One region of the Collinsella sp. An271 genome, then DNA from elsewhere that is predicted to be linked to it. Evidence: predicted binding sites of a transcription regulator. Region 1 holds the regulator's gene; the other holds the start of a gene.
What was found. The regulator NrdR, encoded in region 1, represses ribonucleotide reductase genes. The targets are predictions, from matches to a motif close to AAACACNATATATNGTGTTT.

Region 1 (9,221 bases):
TCGACGCCCTCGAGCATCGTTGCACAATGTCCGAGGCGATCGATACCATCAAGATGCGCTCACGTCGCTATGCCAAGCGCCAGCTTTCCTGGTTCAGGCGCGATGGGCGCATCGTTTGGCTTGATATGGACGAGATGGGCGTCGAGCAGGCCGCTCAACGCATCATCGAAGAATACGAGAGAGGCTGAGTTTGGCTCGATTCACCTTCCTTTCGACCTCGATTGAACCTGAACGCGCGCTGCTCGTTGGCGTCGAGTGGCGCACGAATGCCTGGCCGGTCGAACGCTCCCTTGACGAGCTGGAGCGGCTTGCGGGCACGGCGGGCGCCGAGGTGGTGGGCAGGTTGACTCAGCGCCTCGAGCGGCCGGTGCCGAAGTCGTTCATCGGATCGGGTAAGGTGCAGGAGCTCAAAGACCTTGTCTCACGGCTCGATGTCGATGTCGTCATCTTCGATGACGATCTCACTCCGGCGCAGCAGTCTCACCTGGAGAAGACCATCGGTGAGCCGACGAAGATCATCGATCGCACGGCGCTCATCCTCGATATCTTCGGCTTGCACGCCAAGACGCGTGAGGGGCGGCTGCAGGTCCAGCTCGCACAGCTCCAATATCTGCTGCCGCGCCTGCGCGGCATGTGGTCACATCTGGCGAAGGAGCAGACGCGCGGCGGCATCGGAAGCAGGTTCGGTCAGGGCGAGAGCCAGCTTGAGGTCGACAGGCGATTGATCCGCAATCGCATCTCAGCGTTGCGCCGCGAGCTCAAGGAGCTTGAGAAGCGGCGAGAGGTCCAATCCAAGCATCGCGTCGAGTCCGATGCGTTCCGCGTGGCGCTTGCAGGTTATACGAACGCGGGCAAGTCGACGCTTTTGAATACGCTGACGGGTGCGGGGGTGCTTTCGGAGGACAAGCTGTTCGCAACGCTCGATCCCACCACGCGCTCCTACGTGCTCCCGGGCGGTCGCTCCATCACGATCACCGATACGGTCGGCTTCATCCAGAAGCTCCCCCATGGGCTGGTGGAGGCGTTCAAATCGACGCTTTCCGAGGTGCGCGGGGCGGATCTTATCCTCAAGGTGGTCGATGTCGCCGATGAGGATCGCGAGCGCCATCTTGAAGCCGTCGATCGCGTCTTGGAGGAAATCGGAGCAGGAGAGCGGCCTTCGCTTACGGTCTACAACAAGGCCGATCTGCTCGACGCGCACGAGCTCGAGACCCTGCGCGTCCGAATGCCGCAAGCGGTCTTCTTCTCCGCTCGCACTGCGCTGGGGCTTGAGCAGCTTCTTGACAGGCTTGTTGCAGAGGCTGCGGCAACCGACCGCCTGATCAGTGCCGAGGTCCCGTATCGCGAGGGGTCGCTTATGAAGGTCGTGCGCGAGCAGGGCCAGGTGCTATCCGAGGAGTACCTGGAAGACCGCATGCGGATCGTTGCGAAGGTTCCCGAGCGCATAGCCGCCAGGCTGCAACGCTACGCCGTCGAATAAGACGGTCAATGCGCCGTCATCGGCAGACAAGCTCGAAGATGACGATGAGAAGCGGCTGATGGATGAGGTAAATCGGCAGGCTCAGCTTTCCGATCCTTGAAAGCGCGGGGACGGCATCGACGTACATCCATGCTGGATAGCCCTCGGGGCGAATTCGCGAGAAGAGCTGCGAGGCGTAGGCTCCCGCGAGGTACATGAAGGTAAACGGGACGATGGGGTAGTAGTCTCCCGATGTGAAGCCCGCGGCCGGGAATCCGAGCCATGCGAGTCCCTCTACCTGATAGAGACGGTGGGGAACATCGAGGGTTAGCAGGAACAGGATGAGGGCGGAGATACAGGGTATGGCCGGGTGAAGGCGCCTGAGCAGGGGATCGAGCACAGCGTAGATCGCGGTGCTCGCGGCCATGCAAAACAGGATGCCGAACGATACGGGCGTGTCGAGGGCTGCGACCGTGGTTGCCGCCCATACGACCAGCGCGGCAGAACCGTAGACCGCGGCTCGCTTGAGATTGTTGCGCGAGCAGGATGTCATCCAGCCGGCGAGTGCAAGGAAGACCCAGCTGATGGAGGCTCGCCAGATGTCCTGGAACAGCGTGCCCCGGAACCAGGGCATGTCGAAGCCGTAGATATAGGCTGCATCGTACGCCGCATGGAACAGCACCATCGAGATGATGGTGAATCCCCTGAGCATATCGAAAAATGCGATACGCCTTCTCTGAGTTGCCTGGTTGCTACCCATGTGCTTTCGCAGACGGTCTAGAAGCGACGCATCAGCGCCACGACCTTGCCCAAGATGGTGGGATTGGTGGCGTAGATGGGTTCCATGGCATCGTTTTCCGGCTGCAGGCGCACCCGTCCCTGCTCCTTGTAGAACGTCTTGACGGTCGCCTCGCCATCGATCATCGCCACGACGATCTCGCCGTTCATGGCGCTCTTCTGCTCGCGGACCACGATGTAATCGCCGTTGTAAATGCCGACGTTGATCATGGAGTTGCCGTGCACCTCAAGGATGAAGGAGCTTGAATCCGTCGCTATCTCGGTCGGCAGGGTGAAAGTGTCCTCGACGTTTTGCTCGGCCAGGATGGGCAGGCCGGCCGCAACGCGCCCGATTAGCGGAAGCGAGATGGTCCCGCGATCGGGAACCTCCTTGACCTCGGCGAGTGCGCTCGCCGACCCGTCCTGGTTGAAGACCTCGAGCGCACGGGGTTTCGTCTTGTCGCGCTTAATGAGCCCGCGCTCCTCGAGAGCCGAGAGATGGGCGTGGACCGTGGAAGGGGAGGACAGGCCGACGGCCGCCGCCATCTCGCGCACACTGGGGGGATAACCCTTCTCCTGCTGATAGGCGCGTATGAAGTCGTAGATCTGCTGTTGGCGCTTCGTGATTTTGCGTGCCATGTCCCTCTCCAATCAAAACCCAAACAAATGTTCCCATTTTTCTTGACAAGAACAACTGTTCGAACATAATAATATACGAACACTCGTTCTTGCGCCAGCAAAATATGTCCGCGCGAGAAGGTATACCTACTATCGTCAGTCAGACGAGAGGAGATATCGATGAGCACCAGTATGTACACCGACGGAAACCTTGCCTTGGTCCTTGATACGCCCCGTGCCGGCTTTTCCGTTGTCGATGGCTATAAGCGCACCTATGATTCGAGTAACCTGGCTCGGGAGCACGCCGCTGCTTCCGCACTGGCCCCGAAGACCCTGGCGATCGTGTTCGCGCTTGCCGCCATCATGATCGCCTGCCTGTTCGGCACGCTCATCGCCGGACAGCGCGCCTACGATACGGGCCTTGCGTCCCAGCAGCGCGCCGAGCTCGTCGTTGGTTCCGGGGACACGCTGTGGAGTATCGCTTCCGAGCACGCTATCGAGGGGCTGAGCACCCAAGACACCGTATCGGTCCTGCGTGAATGGAACGACCTTTCCACAAGCTCGCTGACTCCGGGCACGACGTTGGTTGTTCCCGCATAATGATCGAAAGGGGGCCTTCATGGCCCCCTTGCTGTTTTCCGTGAGGTTTTCTGGCCGGCGATGCGCCTGCGACTGGGGATTCGATGTGTCCCGTTTGTCCGTGGTAGACTTGTTCGTATCGTCAGTTTGGAGACGGAGGAGGTCGCATGCGTTGCCCAAAGTGCGGCTTTGACGATACCCGTGTAGTCGATTCTCGTACCCAAGAGGCCACGAACGCCATCAAGCGCCGCCGCGAATGTCGGAAATGCGGATACCGGTTCACCACGTTCGAACGGTGCGAAGATCCCATCGAGGTGCTCAAGAGCGACGGATCGATTCAGTCTTTTGATCGCAACAAGCTGCTGGTCGGCCTCATGCGTGCGACCTCCAAACGAGATATCGATCTGTCGGCGCTCAACGGTATCATCGATGACATCGAGCGCGAGCTCCGCGGCCGTACGCTGACCGCTGTCAGCTCTCACGAGCTCGGTGACATGGTTCTCAAGCGCCTGCAGAAGATCGACAAGGTCGCCTACATCAGATTCGCGTCGGTGTACCGCGACTTCCAGGATGTTGACGAGTTCATTGAAGAGCTAGATAAAATCAGGTGATGACATGGCAGAGCTGAATGTTTCAATCAAGCGACTTGACCCCGAGGTCGAGCTTCCCACATACGCATATGAGGGAGATGCGGGCTTGGATCTTCGCGCGAACGAGAGCGTCGAGATTCCCCCTCATGAGCGCGTGCTCATCTCCACGGGTATCGCGATCGCGCTTCCTGACGGCTACGCCGGCTTCGTTCAGCCTCGGAGCGGTATGGCGCTCAAGCGCGGTCTCTCGATCGCGAACACCCCTGGCCTCATCGATGCCCATTATCGTGGCGAGATCAAGGTTATCGCGGTGAATCTCGATCCCCGTGAGACGATTCGCATCGAGCGCGGTGAACGCATCGCGCAGCTGGTTATCCAGCAGGTTCCCGTCGTTCATCTCGTTGAGGTCGACGAGCTCGATGAGACCGATCGCGGTGCAGGCGGGTTCGGGTCGAGCGGCTCTCACTAGATGGCCTCGACACGGTTTGGAAACGGACGCATGCGTGCGTCCGTTTTTTGTTACCCGGTGAAGGCCAAAGAACGCTAGCGGATGTGTGCGGGTTTGTCTCCGATGTAGAATTCGGCGAAATGGCGCTCGCGGCGCTTGGGCTTTCCGACGAGCTTCATCGTCTCGCGCACGATGTCTTCGGCCGCATGGGGATGGCAGAGCGCATCCGCGTTGATGAGGAGCGCCCTGAGCGCGCTCGGATTGTCGTTCAGGTGCTTCAGCGTCGTGATGAGCTCTCGTGCCGTAGTCACGTGCATGCAGGCGCCAAAGCCGGTGAGCATGGTCGTGTTCGCCTTCTCCTGGCCGTATGATTTTCCGAGGAGCAGCATCGGCAGGTGCGCACAGAGGCATTCGGTGACGGCAAGACCGCCCGACTTGAGTATGGCGAGGTCAGACGTGTGCATCAGGGTCGCCATATCCTCAACGTAATCCATGACGGTTACGTTCTCGAGCCTCATCGCGGAAAAGATCGTTTTGAGCCGATCGGAGTATTCGGTGTCGCGGCCGGGCAGAAAGACGAAATGCATGTCTTCGAAGCCGCGCAGGAAGGGGAGCGTCTGCTCCATGGATGCGCGGAAGCGAACGTAGGGTTGCGGCAGGCTCGCTCCCGCCATGACCAAGACGATCTTCTTGTCTTTGGGCAATCCAAACTTCTCGCGGTCCTCAACGGGGTCGGAATCTATATCGAAACCGCCGCGCACGGGGATGCCTGTGATGGCGATGCGGGATTCCTCGACTTTGCGGGGACGCAGGGTTTCAGCCATGAACTCGGTGGCCACGCAGAACAGATCGGTCTCCTTGTGGGGCCACCAGCCCTCGATCTCATAATCGGTGGGAATGCAGACGATCGGGTATTCCACGCCGGTGATCATGCGGGCGCCGACGGCGACGTTCGCCGCGGTGATATGCGTCGCGATGATCGCGAGCGGTCGCTTGTCGAGAACATATTCATTGAAGGCAGGGAACATGACGCGCGACCATCCGGTGCCGCCGCCCCACAGGAGGCGTCCGGTCAGGGTGTAGCGCCAGGTGATATCGTAGATGGGGCGCGTCGCTCCCGTGAATGCGGCGGCGGTCTTGTTACCGTCAAACTTGATACGGCCGAAGTCGAGGATGTCGATAACATCGACGAGGACGTCATCGGGGATGCCGTCCGTGCCGCGCATGCGCTCGATGGCCTGCGCGACCGCATGCGCGGCCGCCCGGTGTCCCGAGCCGACCGAGGCGTGCATGATGGTGATCACGGGCTTGGCGGGGGATGCCGCCATGGCGATCTGAGCGTCGGAGGGGGTCGGGGCTGCGTTTGGTGTATCGGATATATGTTGCGATGACATGCAGCCTCCTTTGCGAACTCCGTCCTATTGTACGCTGTGCAGGAGGATGCGACCACGTTTGCTGCCGGTATGGTTGATAGACAATACCTTGTATCATGTTTGTACATAAAAACTTGGGGTATGAGGAGACCGAGTGACCGTTGAAGGAGGATTTCATGGATTCTGCTCGTGAATTTGATGCCATCGTCATCGGCGGAGGCCCTGCGGGAAGCGCTGCGGGACTCTATGCCGCGCGCGCTAGCCTGCAGGTGCTCGTGATCGAGCAGGGTATGCCGGGCGGGCAGATCGCGACGACGGATATCGTCGACAACTATCCGGGCATCCCGAACATCACTGGCGCTGAGCTCGGGCAGAAGATGCTCGACCATGCGGAGTCGGCGGGTGTCGAAGTCGCCTATGCGATGGTGCTCGCCGTGGATCGCAGCGAGGACGGCATCTTCACCGTCAAGACCGATTCCGAGACGTATGCCGCACCGGTTCTGATTATGGCCACCGGGGCGGTCCCGCGTACCGCCGGGTTCACGGGTGAGGATACGTTCCGCGGTCGCGGAGTCTCATACTGCGCAACGTGCGACGGCATGTTCTACCGTAACAAGAAGGTGTTCGTTGTCGGTGGCGGCAATTCCGCGTGCGAGGAGGGCCTGTATCTCGCGCATATCGCGGACGAGGTCGTGATGGTCCTGCGCCGTGACGAGTTCCGCGCGCCTCAGGGACGGGTCGACAAGCTGTTGGCCTGCGACAACGTTTCCGTTAAGTATTCGACTTCGATAGATTCCGTCGAAGGCGGGCACCTGATCTCCCGAATCGCGTTCAGGGACAACGTGTCGGGTGAGACCTATGTCGAAGAGTATCCCGAGGGCTCGGTCGGCATCTTCGTGTTCGCGGGAAACGACCCGGTAGTCGATCTGGTGCGTCCTATGGTCGAGATCGCGCAAGACGGCGGTGTCGTCACCGATGAGACCATGGCGACCAAGACGCCCGGGTTGTACTGTGCCGGCGATATGCGCTCGAAGAAGCTTCGTCAGGTCGTGACCGCGGCGGCAGATGGAGCCATCGCCGGGTCGGCGGCCTATGCGTACGTTCGGGAGCTTCGGGGTTAGGTTCACCCGGCGCCGTGATGGTCTGGTTGGTTTCTGCGGCCTGATGACTGTGCGGACTCGACGCATGGTTGGCCAGGCTGCAGGGCTTTTCCGCGCCCGACTCCCCTTGTTCGGTATGAACTTCTGATAATATATGTTATGTCAAGTAGATAGGAACTGAAAGAGGCCCCGCGCACCCCCCTCGGGTGCGCGGGGCCTATCGCTCTACGGGCTTACGCCCACTCGTAGCCGATGATCAGACCGGATTCCTCTGCGTAATACGAGCACAGCCCGCCGCACGGAAGGATCTTGACCTCAGCCTGGGGCCAAGACTCCTGGATTGCGTTCTTCAGCTCGAGCGCGGCGCGCTCGTTGTCCACGTGATCGATGTAGACCAGGCCGCCGTGGAAGCCGTCTTGCGCCATGCACTCGACGGTCTTGCGGTACGTCTTCTTCTCGCCGCGTGTCGGGCCTACGATCTTGATCGTACCCTCGGCGCTCGCGGTCCCGAGCATGCGTATGTTGAGCTTGCTTGCGATCGATCCCGCGAGACGCGGCATGCGGCCGCTTTTGACGAGGTTGTCGTAGCTTGACAGCGAAAAGAGCACGGTCGAGTACGCATCCAGGCGCTCAAGATACTCGACGACCTCCTCGAATGTCGGCGTGTGATGGCTTAGGTAACGATCGAGCAGATCGACGATGAGCTCCATCTTGCCGCCGGTGGCACGCGAGTTGAGGATGTAGATGTTCTTGCCCGAGATGATGCCCGCGTGCTCGCGCGTGTACTCGTCGAGCACGATGTTGCGCGCCGTCGAGGCTGCCTCGTAGCTGCCGGAAAGGTTTGCCGAGATCGTGATGGCAATTACGTTGTCGGCACGGCGGAACTCTTCTGCCCACACGCCGACGCTTGGGCAGGAACTGGATGACGACTCGCTGGATTCGGCAACCTTGCGGTTGAGCTCGGATACATCGAGCTGCTCGTCATCGACGAACTCCTCGCCGCCGACATGGATGGTCAGCGGAACGGACGTGAACGTGGTATCAGGAGCCGATGGCTTCCAGCCCCTGAGGTTGCAACTCGAGTCAGCGACGATCGCCCAAGTCATGAGACATCCTTTCGATAGCTCCTGCCCCTCCAGTATAGGGCACTCCCCTCCTCATAGTTTTGAAAACTAGGTTGTTCGGTCGTAAAGACCATGTGAGTCGCTATACTTCTAGAAAACAGTAAGATTGGGGGCGCTCTATGGAGCAGCACGTCACGATCATTCCCATGTCAGACTCGTCTGAGCGCATCACGCAGCAGGATGTGTCGCCGACGGTTCTCCCCGATGCGTTTTTGACGTCTGACGTCGCGTGCGCTGCAAAGCATTTCCATATGCCCCGCTACGATGAGCTTCCCAACGTCGAGTTGTATCGCGACCAGGTCATCGAGTACATCGAGCAGGTGCTCGGTCCCCTCTCGGGCTGTTCCGACGGTCCCTGGCTCACGCCCTCCATGGTCAACAACTATGTGAAGCAGCGGCTCGTTCCCGCCCCGGTCAAAAAGCTGTACGGGCGCGAGCAGATCGCCCGCCTGCTTACGATCTGCATCTTCAAGCAGTTTCTGCCGATCGATGCCATCGCTCGCCTGTTCCGCATCCAGAAGGTCACTTATCCGATCGATGTCGCGTTCGACTACGTGTCCGCGGAGATCAACAACGCGGTGGATAGCGCGTTTTCACGTCACGACGGCATGCGCAGGGACACGGCGTCGCTCGTGACGCGCGAGTCGCTGCTGGTGCGCAGCGCTGCCGCGGCTTTCGCGTCGAAGGTGTTTCTGATGAGCTATCTGGCTTTTGCGGGGTATGAAGGCTAAAAAGAAGGCCCCGAGGACGCGATGGTCTTCGAGGCCAAAAACGGGCTTTATGCTCTGGGCTTTCTCGTGGCGCGCCGCTGGGGCAGCGGCTTGACGCCCGTGGAGCTCGTCTGCGTCGAGGCCGATTCGGCCTGCTTGGCGGCTTCTGCGCGCGTGATCTCGTCGTCGATGGAGTCGAGGTCTGCGTCCTCGACCACAGCGTTCAGCGACTCGAACACGCGGTTCTTGAGCAGCGCGGTGTGCACGCCGTCGGTCAGGTCGTGTAGCTTGTTGAACGCTCGCTCGAGCTTCTTGTTGCGCTCGTCGTCGGAGTCGTCCGAGCTGATCATGCTGATGAGCACCTGCTCGAACATCGAGGACTCGCGGTTGGCGGACACCACGTACTGGCGAAGGTTGCGCGGCTCGATATGGAACCTGTTGAG
Region 2 (9,221 bases), on a different contig from region 1:
GCGCCGTATCCGCCCGCATCCTGGGACTCTCGCACTACCCGACAGCTTCCTGTTGCCGCAGCTCATCCGAAGCTCGATAGCGAACCGCCCGGGCGCGCCCCGACTTGACCAGCGCTCCGGAGGCCACCATACCGTTGATGACCTTGAGCGCCGTGTCGCGTCCGACGTCAAGCGCCCGCTGAGCTTCCTCGCGCGAGAAATCGCCTCGTTCGAGTGCGAAGGCTATCATGAACCGCTCGAGACGACGCGGGCCCGTATCCGCAGGGCTGTCCCCGATGCGTTCCATATGCGTGACCCGAACGCCCGCCGGGGCGCCGGCGACCTCCCGTCCGGCCGCGTCCGCCGCGCGAGTTCCCTCTTGTGCACGATCGAGCGCGCACCTCTCCGCACGCGCCCGGTCATATGCCGCCTTCACGCGCACGGGCAGAGCCCCCATCGCATCGAGTTCGTCGAAAGCCTCCTGGCCCCCGCGAAGATCGGGGCCGCTGTTCGCCGTCAGGCTCATGTGCGGGTTGCGCGTCGTGTTGACGTTCGGCAGCACGAGCGTGAAGAAGGAGCCCTCTGCCTCGATACGCGCTGCAAGCCCCTCGTGTTCATACAGCTTCCAGATCTTGGGAAGGCCGGACCCGTACGCCTCGACTTCTCCCAAGCGGCCGAACAGCGCCAGCAACCGGGGGTTTCGCGGCGAGGACTCCCGCGTGATGGCCTGTTGCGCGGTGATGCCGAACAGGCCTCCGAACGAGGTGAACGAAAGCTCCGTGCGGTACATCTTCACCAGCGTGGGCACGCAGAGGCTCTCATCGTAATCGCGGTGGATGATGGCGTTGAGCAGGCCCTCGCGCAGCGCGTCATCAGGATAGTCGCGCTGATCGATCCTCGTGTTCGACGGGAAATACGACCTGAGGTTGTTCGCGAGGCGCAAAAAGCCGAGCGCCCGCTCGTACTGGCCGAGGATCGACCCCTCGCACTCGATGCGGTTCAAAAACTCGGTGCCGGCGTCGTCGTTGAAGACGGCGCACTTCAGGGTGAAGGGGTTCTGGTCGGAGACGAGCAGGGCGAGATTCGAGTAGAACCCGTCGCGGGCGAGCATACCGAGCGCCCGAAAGCGTTCCGGGGAGAACTCGGCGCCGTGCTCCCGGAAGACGCGCCCGGCCTCGTCGAAGGTGAGCTCCTGCACCCTTGCGTGGCGCGTCTCGAAAAAATCATCGTCGGCTTCGCGGATCATGCGCCGGATGTCCCGGCGGCCCATCGGCACGGTCGCAGGCCCCAGGCGGATGAACACGCCAGCCGGAACCAGGCCCTTTGAAGCCAGGTAGTAGGGCTTCTCATCACCCGCCTCGACGGACACGAGCACGGTGTCTTTGCCCTCGAGCTTGACGGGCTCGATATGCACGAGGTGCGCGAGCGGTGGGCAGATGGCATCATGCACGAGGTTCGAGACCTTGAGCATCTCGCTGTCGATATCGTCGACGCCGATCACCCGGCCAAAATCGTCGATACCGATATAGATGTCTCCACCGGTTCCGTTTGCAAATGCGATGATCGTCCTGACGATACGTTCGGTAACTGTGCGTTTAAACTCGATACGTTCCGTTTCCCGGTACTCCATCGCCCGCCTCCTCTCGTCGATATATCGACGATAGTACCACGGCGTGCGGACATCGTTGCGTGCGGGCGTGACAGCACGACAGAAGAATCGTCAACCCGGGCGGCCGCCTGACCGCCCGGGTTGACGATTCCCCGCCTTGTTGTCACGCCTGGGATGGAAGCCGCTACCTCGTGCGGACGATCTCCACCGCGACGGTGCGCAGCGGCAGGCCGATCGGGGCCCAGGGCTTCTCCAGGCGCACGCGGACGCCCACGAGCGCGTCGTGGCGGGCGAGCAGGCGATCGGCCAAGCCTTCTGCCACGGCCTCGATCAGCTTGAACGTATGGTCGCGCAGGAAATCGTCGACCTCGTGGCACACCTTGCCGTAATCGATCGACGCGCGCAGGTCATCGGTGCGCCCCGCCTCGCGCAGGCTCGTGTAGAGCGTGAGCGAGACGATGAACTTCTGGCCGAGCGCGCGCTCCTCGGAATACACGCCGTGGTTGGCGAAGACCTCCAGGCCGTCGATCTGGATCTTATCGGCTCCGGACAGGTCGGCCGCCGTCCAGCGGGCTATGGCCGTCCTCGTGGCGGGTAGCCCGGCCTCGCGCCGCGCGAGCTCCGCGCCCTCGGTCGGCGTGGCGTTTTCCGGCAGATGCTTTTGATGCTTCTTGCCCATGGCAATCTCCCCTTTCGTCCCCGCCCCGCATGCGAGAGGGTCAAAAGGGCGTCCAGCCCTTTGCCCCCATCAGATGCGGACGGCGAGGTTCTGCTGTTCTGTCGGCCAGTTGCATTCGGGGCGTGCGGGGCAGGCGAAGCAGGGGCGCGACAGCTTGTCGGCCCGATACAGCAGGCTGCCGAGCGGCGAGACGGCCGCATCGGATACGCGGTGCGCGCCGATGGCATCTGTGATGAGGTCCTGCTCCGCAGGCGAGAATGCACGGTCGCCATCTACCGTACCCATTATTTCGCGCGCGATGCGCACCCCGGCGACATCGTGCGGCTCGCCCGTCTCGTACTGCGCCGCGCGCCCGATGTCGTGCAAAAGCGCCGTGGCGTAGACGACGTCGCGCGGCAGGTCCGCGCCCTCCTCCAGCACGCCGATCCACATGATGCGCGCCACGTCCATCAGGTGCGCGAGGTCATGGCGGCAGAAAGCGCGCATGTGCTCGAGCTCCTGCATGCGGGCGAGATGTTCCTGAAAGACCGGGTGGCGCCAGATGGCATCCGCCCGTGGCATGGCCGCGCAGACGGCCTTTCCGCAGCGCTCCACTAGCGCCCCAGCATGCGGAAGAAGCGCTCCTCGAGCGACGGGTCCTCCGCGAACGCGCCGCGGCGGGCGCAGGTGACCGTACTGGTGCCCGGCTTCTGCACGCCGCGCATCGTCATGCACATGTGCTCCGCCTCGATGAGCACGATGGCGCCGCGGCATCCGAGATCCTCCATGAGGGCGTCGGCGATCTGGGAGCACAGGCGCTCCTGCAGCTGCAGGCGGCGCGCGAAGACCTCGACGGTGCGCGCGAGCTTGGAGAGGCCCGCAACCCGCCCGTCGGGTATGTAGCCGATGGCGACCTTCCCGTAAAACGGCAGCAGATGGTGCTCGCACAGGGAGTAGAACGTGATGTCGCGCTCGATCACCATGTCGTCCGCCTCGACCGCGAACGTTTTGGCCAGATGCGTCGCGGGGTCCTGGTCCATGCCGCCCGCGAGCTCGGCGTACATGCGCGCCACGCGGTCGGGCGTCTCGATGAGCCCCTCGCGCGTCGGGTCCTCGCCGATGCCCTCGAGCAGCAGGCTGATCGCCTGGCGCACCTTTTCTTGATCGACCATGAACATCCCTTCGAACGCATGCCGCTGACTGCGTTATCGTACCACCACAACGCCCGCTGCCGGACCCGCCATTGGAGACGGGCCCGGCGGCGGGTCGCGCCTACATCGTGTGCGTGCTGTAGACCTCTTCGTCCTGCCAGAGGCGCACGGCCTCGGACAGTGGCACGCCCAGCTCGGATGCGGCCTCGCGCGTGGCGTTGAGGTCGATCACCCGCTGGTTGGACGACCCGTGGAACCGCAGCGTGATGTCGTAGAGCTCCTGCACCCACGGCCCGTCGACCAGGATGTCGATGCAGGCGAGCAGCCGCTCGGTCACCTCGGTGCGATGGCGGCCGCCCTCCATGAGCTCGTCGAGCGTGTCGCCCGTGAAGCACCAGATGGTCTTGCCGCAGCCGCGCGGATAGCGCGCGCGGACGCGCTCGACGAACTCGACGAGCCCCGCCTGGTTCTCGGGCTCCATGGGCTCACCGCCCAGGATCGTGAGCCCGTCGACGTAGCCGGGCGCCAGGCTCTCGATGATCGCATCCTCCACCTCGCGCGTGAACGGCTCGCCCGCCTCGAAGCTCCATGCGCCGGAGTTGAAGCACCCCGGGCAGCCGCGCCTGCATCCGGAGACGAACAGCGTCGTGCGCACGCCCTCCCCGTTGGCGATATCGAAGTTCTTGATCTCGGCGTAGTTCACGCGTGCTCCACTTCTCACCGTGCCAGCAACGATCCATCATGCAATGTCGACAGCAGCCCTCTAGGTAGAGTACTCAGTCAGCGAGCGGGCATCTGACGAGGCGAGGTGACCCGAACGAGGAGGGCATAGGCCTTAAGGCCATGCCCGACAAGTGAGGGACAGATCGCCCGTCAGATGCCCGCGCAGCGTCGAGTAGTTCCGCGGTTCGGTAGAACCGCGGAACTACAGGTGCAGCACGCGGTCGCGGATCTCCTCGGTGCGGCCCTGGTTCCAGAACTGCGTGCCGATGTAGCCGCAGGTGCGGCGCGCCACGTTGAGCTTCTCCTGGTCGCGGTTGCCGCAGTTGGGGCACTCCCACACCAGCTTGCCGTCGTCCTCCACGATCTTGATCTCGCCGTCGTAGCCGCACACCTGGCAGTAGTCGCTCTTGGTGTTGAGCTCCGCGTACATGATGTTGTCGTAGATGTACTGCATCACGCGGATGACGGCCTTGAGGTTGTCCTGCATGTTGGGCACCTCGACGTAGGAGATGGCGCCGCCGGGCGACAGCTGCTGGAACTCGCTTTCGAACTTCAGCTTGTCGAACGCGTCGATCTCCTCGGAAACGTGCACGTGGTAGGAGTTCGTGATGTAGCCCTTGTCCGTCACGCCCGGGATGATGCCGAAGCGGCGCTGCAGGCACTTGGCGAACTTGTAGGTCGTCGACTCGAGCGGGGTGCCGTACAGCGAGAAGTCGATGTCGGACGCCGCCTTCCACTCTGCGCACTTGTCGTTCATGTGCTGCATGACCTTGAGGGCGAAGTCCTTGCCGCGCTCGTCGGTGTGGGAGGCACCGGTCATGAACTTCACGCACTCGTACAGGCCCGCATAGCCCAGGCTGATCGTGGAGTAGCCGCCGTAGAGCAGCTTGTCGATGGTCTCGCCCTTGTCCAGGCGCGCGAGCGCGCCGTACTGCCACAGGATCGGCGCCGCGTCGGACAGCGTGCCCTTCAGGCGCTCGTGACGGCACATGAGGGCCTTGTGGCAGAGCTCCAGGCGCTCGTCGAAGATCTCCCAGAACTTGTCCGCGTCGCCGTGGGACGACAGCGCGACGTCGGGCAGGTTGATGGTCACGACGCCCTGGTTGAAGCGGCCGTAGTACTTGGGCTTGCCCGGCTCGTAGTTCTTGGCGCGCGCCACGTTGTCAAACCCGTTGCCGGAGCGGTCGGGCGTCAGGAAGCTGCGGCAGCCCATGCAGGTGTAGCAGTCGCCGTTGCCCTCGGTCTCCCCCTTCGACAGCTTGTACTTGCGCATCATCTTCTCGGAGATGTAGTCGGGCACCATGCGCTTGGCGGTGCACTTGGCGGCGAGCTGCGTCAGGTAGAAGTACGGGGAGTCCTCGTGGATGTTGTCCTCCTCCAGCACGTAGATGAGCTTGGGGAACGCGGGCGTGATCCACACGCCAGCCTCGTTCTTCACGCCCTCGTAGCGCTGGCGCAGGGTCTCCTCGATGATCATGGCCAGATCGTGCTTCTCGGCGGGCGTGCGCGCCTCGTTGAGGTACATGAACACCGTGACGAACGGTGCCTGGCCGTTGGTGGTCATAAGGGTCACGACCTGGTACTGGATGGTCTGCACGCCGCGGCGGATCTCGTCGCGCAGGCGGTCTTCGACCACGGAGGCGATCTTGTCCTCGGAGGCGTCCACGCCGAGCTCCTCGAGCTCGCGCAGCACCTGGCCGCGAATCTTCTGGCGCGAGACGTCGACGAACGGCGCCAGGTGCGTCAGCGAGATGGACTGGCCGCCGTACTGGCACGAGGCCACCTGGGCGATGATCTGCGTGGCGATGTTGCAGGCGGTCGAGAAGCTGTGCGGGCGCTCGATGAGCGTGCCGGAGATGACCGTGCCGTTCTGCAGCATGTCGTCGAGATTCACCAGGTCGCAGTTGTGCATGTGCTGCGCAAAGTAGTCGGAATCGTGGAAGTGGATGAGGCCCTCGTTGTGGGCGTCGACCACGTCGGAGGGCAGCAGCACGCGCTGGGTCAGGTCCTTGGAGACCTCGCCGGCCATGTAGTCGCGCTGCACGGAGTTCACGGTCGGGTTCTTGTTGGAGTTCTCCTGCTTGACCTCTTCGTTGTTGCACTCGATGAGCGACAAGATCTTGTCGTCGGTGGTGTTCTTCTGGCGCTTCAGGCTCTGCACGTAGCGATAGATGATGTAGTGGCGGGCGACCTCGTAGTGGTCGAGCGCCATGATCTCGTCCTCGACGAGGTCCTGGATCTCCTCGACCGACACGGTATGGCCGGCGTTCTCGCATGCCTCCGCCACGTTCTGGGACGCGAAGACGATCTCGCGCTCCGTCATGCGCTCGCGCTCTTTCACCTCGCGGTTGGCGCCGCGGATCGCGTTCGAGATCTTCTCGATGTCGAATGCGACCTCGGTACCGTTGCGCTTGATGATTTTCATATCGATGCCCTTCGATAGTCATGTTCGTGCCCGGAGAGCGCCGACCGGCCCTTTCGCACCCGACGGCGCGAATCCGATTGCCCGGCTCTTCTCCAGCACCGCCCGCCATCCGCCCCGCAAAACGGTGCCGCCGAGTCTGGGACACCCCCGCGAGGCAGGAGGCAAGCAGCGCCGGATACCAACTATACGTCATCCATCCTTACAACATACAGGGGAACTTCTGGGCACCCCCTACTACATATTGTGTTTTGGCAGGTCAGCCGCAATGTGCTTTTTTCGAGTCATTTAACTTTTGCTGAAGAGACGGGAGGGTCCGAAAATGCGCCTGAGCGCGTGAGCTGCGGTTGTCCTTTTTGGCGTGGGGCGCCGGCCCAACGAAGAATCCACAACGCGTTCGATGTCGAACACGAGAATGGCGCAAGTTGGGGTCTTGACCTAGATGTTGGGCGGGAGCCCCGCGCGGGGGCGGGCGGCCGGTCGTCTGTCGCCTGCGGGTGCGCGGCGTGGGGCTGGTCGCGTGCCCGACCGGACCCTCTCGGAGGAGTGAATACGAGTTTGTCATTGTTTTTCGGTGCCCTCGCGCCACATGCGCCGCACCCGTTTGCATTTCCGCAGGATTCAACTGGGGAAATGCCGGAGGGTGCGGCGTATGTGCAGAAAGGGCACCGAAAAACAATGACAAACTCAACCTATGCCCCTTATGGGTTTTATTATGAGCAGATTTTTATGCAGTATCGAGCCAGGAATATGCAATCCCGCCTCCACGGGCGTCTCAGGCTCGTCAAGCGAACGCCTTGATCGGTGTTTCCCTACAATAGGTGGCATCAACCTCTCAAAGATAAGGGGAGCATCCATGACTCGCATCTATACCAGCCCCGGCAAGTACATCCAAGGACCCGACGCCCTGTGCGAGCTCGGCGCGCATGCGGCCCCGCTCGGATCCAAGCTGCTCGCCATCGCCACGGCGACCGGCATCGAGCGCTTGGGCGCCAAAATCGAGCGCGGCTTCGCCGACGTCGACGCCGAGATCGTCTTCGAGCGGTTCGAAGGCGAATGCACCGAGCGCGAGATCGAGCGGCTCTGCGCGGTCGCGCGCGAGGCGGGCTGCGACGTCGTGGCGGGCATCGGCGGCGGCAAGGTGCTCGATACCGCCAAGGCTGTCGCCTACTATCTCGGCGCGCCGGTCGTCGTCTGCCCGACCGCCGCGTCCTCCGATGCGCCGTGCAGCGCGCTGTCGGTCATCTACTCCGATACGGGCGCGCTCGACCGCTACCTGTACCTGCCGGCGAACCCCGACGTCGTGCTCATGGACACGACGGTGATCGCCGGCGCGCCCGTGCGCCTCATCGTCGCGGGCATGGGGGACGCCCTCGCCACGTACTTCGAGGCGAAGGCCTGCGTCAACTCCGATGCCAACACCTGCGCGGGCGGCAAGGCGACGGGCACCGCGCTCGCCTGCGCCCGCCTGTGCTTCGACACCCTGATGGAGGACGGCGTGAAGGCCAAGGTCGCGCTCGAGGCGGGCTGCTGCACGCCGGCCGTCGAGCGCGTCATCGAGGTGAACACCTTGCTTTCGGGCATCGGCTTCGAGGGCTGCGGCCTGGCGGCGGCGCACGCCGTCAGCAACAGCATGGGCCTGCTGCCGGAGACCGGCCACGCGATGCATGGCGAGAAGGTCGCCTTCGGCACGCTCGTGCAGCTCGTGCTGGAAAACGCCCCGACCGAGATGCTCGAACGCGTGCTCGGCTTCTGCCTCGAGGTCGGCCTGCCCGTGACGCTCGAGGACCTGGGCGTCGAGGACATCTCCCGCGATCGCATCATGGCGGTCGCCGAGAGCGCGTGCGCGCCGACCGAAACCATGGGGAACCTTCCCGTCGCCGCCACCCCGGACATGGTGTGCGACGCGATCCTCGCGGCAGACGCCTTCGGCCGCTACTACTCCTTAGACAGCTAAGAATGCAAATCGGGGGACGTACCTTCCGCGTGCACTTTTGCAAATTTGGGGACGTACCTTCCGCGTGCAAAAGCGCCTGCGGAAGAGGCGTCCCCGATGCGCGCTGGGCGCTTTTTCATGAACGCAGGGGACCCGAATCGACGTTTCCGCAGGTAGGCGAAAAAGAGCGTCGCACTTTTTCATGAAGAACGTGCCCGCTGGACGGCCCGCGCGGCAACCGTGCCGGATGCGGTGCATACCGAAGGGGTGTCCCCGATTTGCAAAAATGCACGCTCAAGGTACGTCCCCGAATTTGTACCCCCGGGAAGGGTTCGGCTGGCATCTCGCCCCGCGAAGCTCTACAATTTGCTATTTGTTATACGACCCCGCCCGACCGGCGGGGTCGTCTCGTATGGACGATGGAAGGGGTCGGCATCATGATCGATTGGCTGGTACGCCGCTTTGTGCGCGATTGCGACAACACGGGCGACGCCGCCGTGCGCACGAGCTACGGCCAGTTCGCGGGCATTGTCGGCATCGTGTGCAACGTAGCCCTGTGCGTGGCGAAAGGCGCCATCGGCATTGTCGCGGGCTCGGTCTCCATCGTCGCCGACGCCGTGAACAACCTGTCCGACGCGGCGAGCAACATCGTGAGCCTGCTGGGCTTCAAGCTCGCAAGCCGGCCCGCCGACCCCGAGCACCCCTATGGCCACGGCCGCTACGAGTACCTGGCCGGGCTCGTG

Region 2: the regulator NrdR is predicted to act here: its motif matches at 6,775-6,794, upstream of nrdD (anaerobic ribonucleoside-triphosphate reductase).

What each region holds. Positions count from the first base shown of each region.
Region 1 is NZ_NFJE01000001.1:41,115-50,335, forward strand. It holds gene miaA (tRNA (adenosine(37)-N6)-dimethylallyltransferase MiaA) at 1-188, shown strand, start outside; gene hflX (GTPase HflX) at 191-1,480, shown strand; gene B5F74_RS00185 (heparan-alpha-glucosaminide N-acetyltransferase) at 1,497-2,219, opposite strand; gene lexA (transcriptional repressor LexA) at 2,237-2,875, opposite strand; gene B5F74_RS00195 (LysM peptidoglycan-binding domain-containing protein) at 3,035-3,454, shown strand; gene nrdR (transcriptional regulator NrdR) at 3,601-4,044, shown strand; gene dut (dUTP diphosphatase) at 4,049-4,492, shown strand; gene B5F74_RS00210 (glycosyltransferase) at 4,567-5,865, opposite strand; gene B5F74_RS00215 (FAD-dependent oxidoreductase) at 6,021-6,965, shown strand; gene B5F74_RS00220 (DegV family protein) at 7,178-8,050, opposite strand; gene B5F74_RS00225 (DUF1836 domain-containing protein) at 8,188-8,799, shown strand; gene B5F74_RS00230 (MerR family transcriptional regulator) at 8,847-9,221, opposite strand, start outside.
Region 2 is NZ_NFJE01000002.1:248,068-257,288, forward strand. It holds gene B5F74_RS02765 (RNA-binding domain-containing protein) at 35-1,609, opposite strand; gene folB (dihydroneopterin aldolase) at 1,773-2,267, opposite strand; gene B5F74_RS02775 (HD domain-containing protein) at 2,337-2,861, opposite strand; gene folE (GTP cyclohydrolase I FolE) at 2,861-3,418, opposite strand; gene nrdG (anaerobic ribonucleoside-triphosphate reductase activating protein) at 3,519-4,100, opposite strand; gene nrdD (anaerobic ribonucleoside-triphosphate reductase) at 4,323-6,545, opposite strand; gene B5F74_RS02795 (glycerol dehydrogenase) at 7,399-8,499, shown strand; gene B5F74_RS02800 (cation diffusion facilitator family transporter) at 8,916-9,221, shown strand, end outside.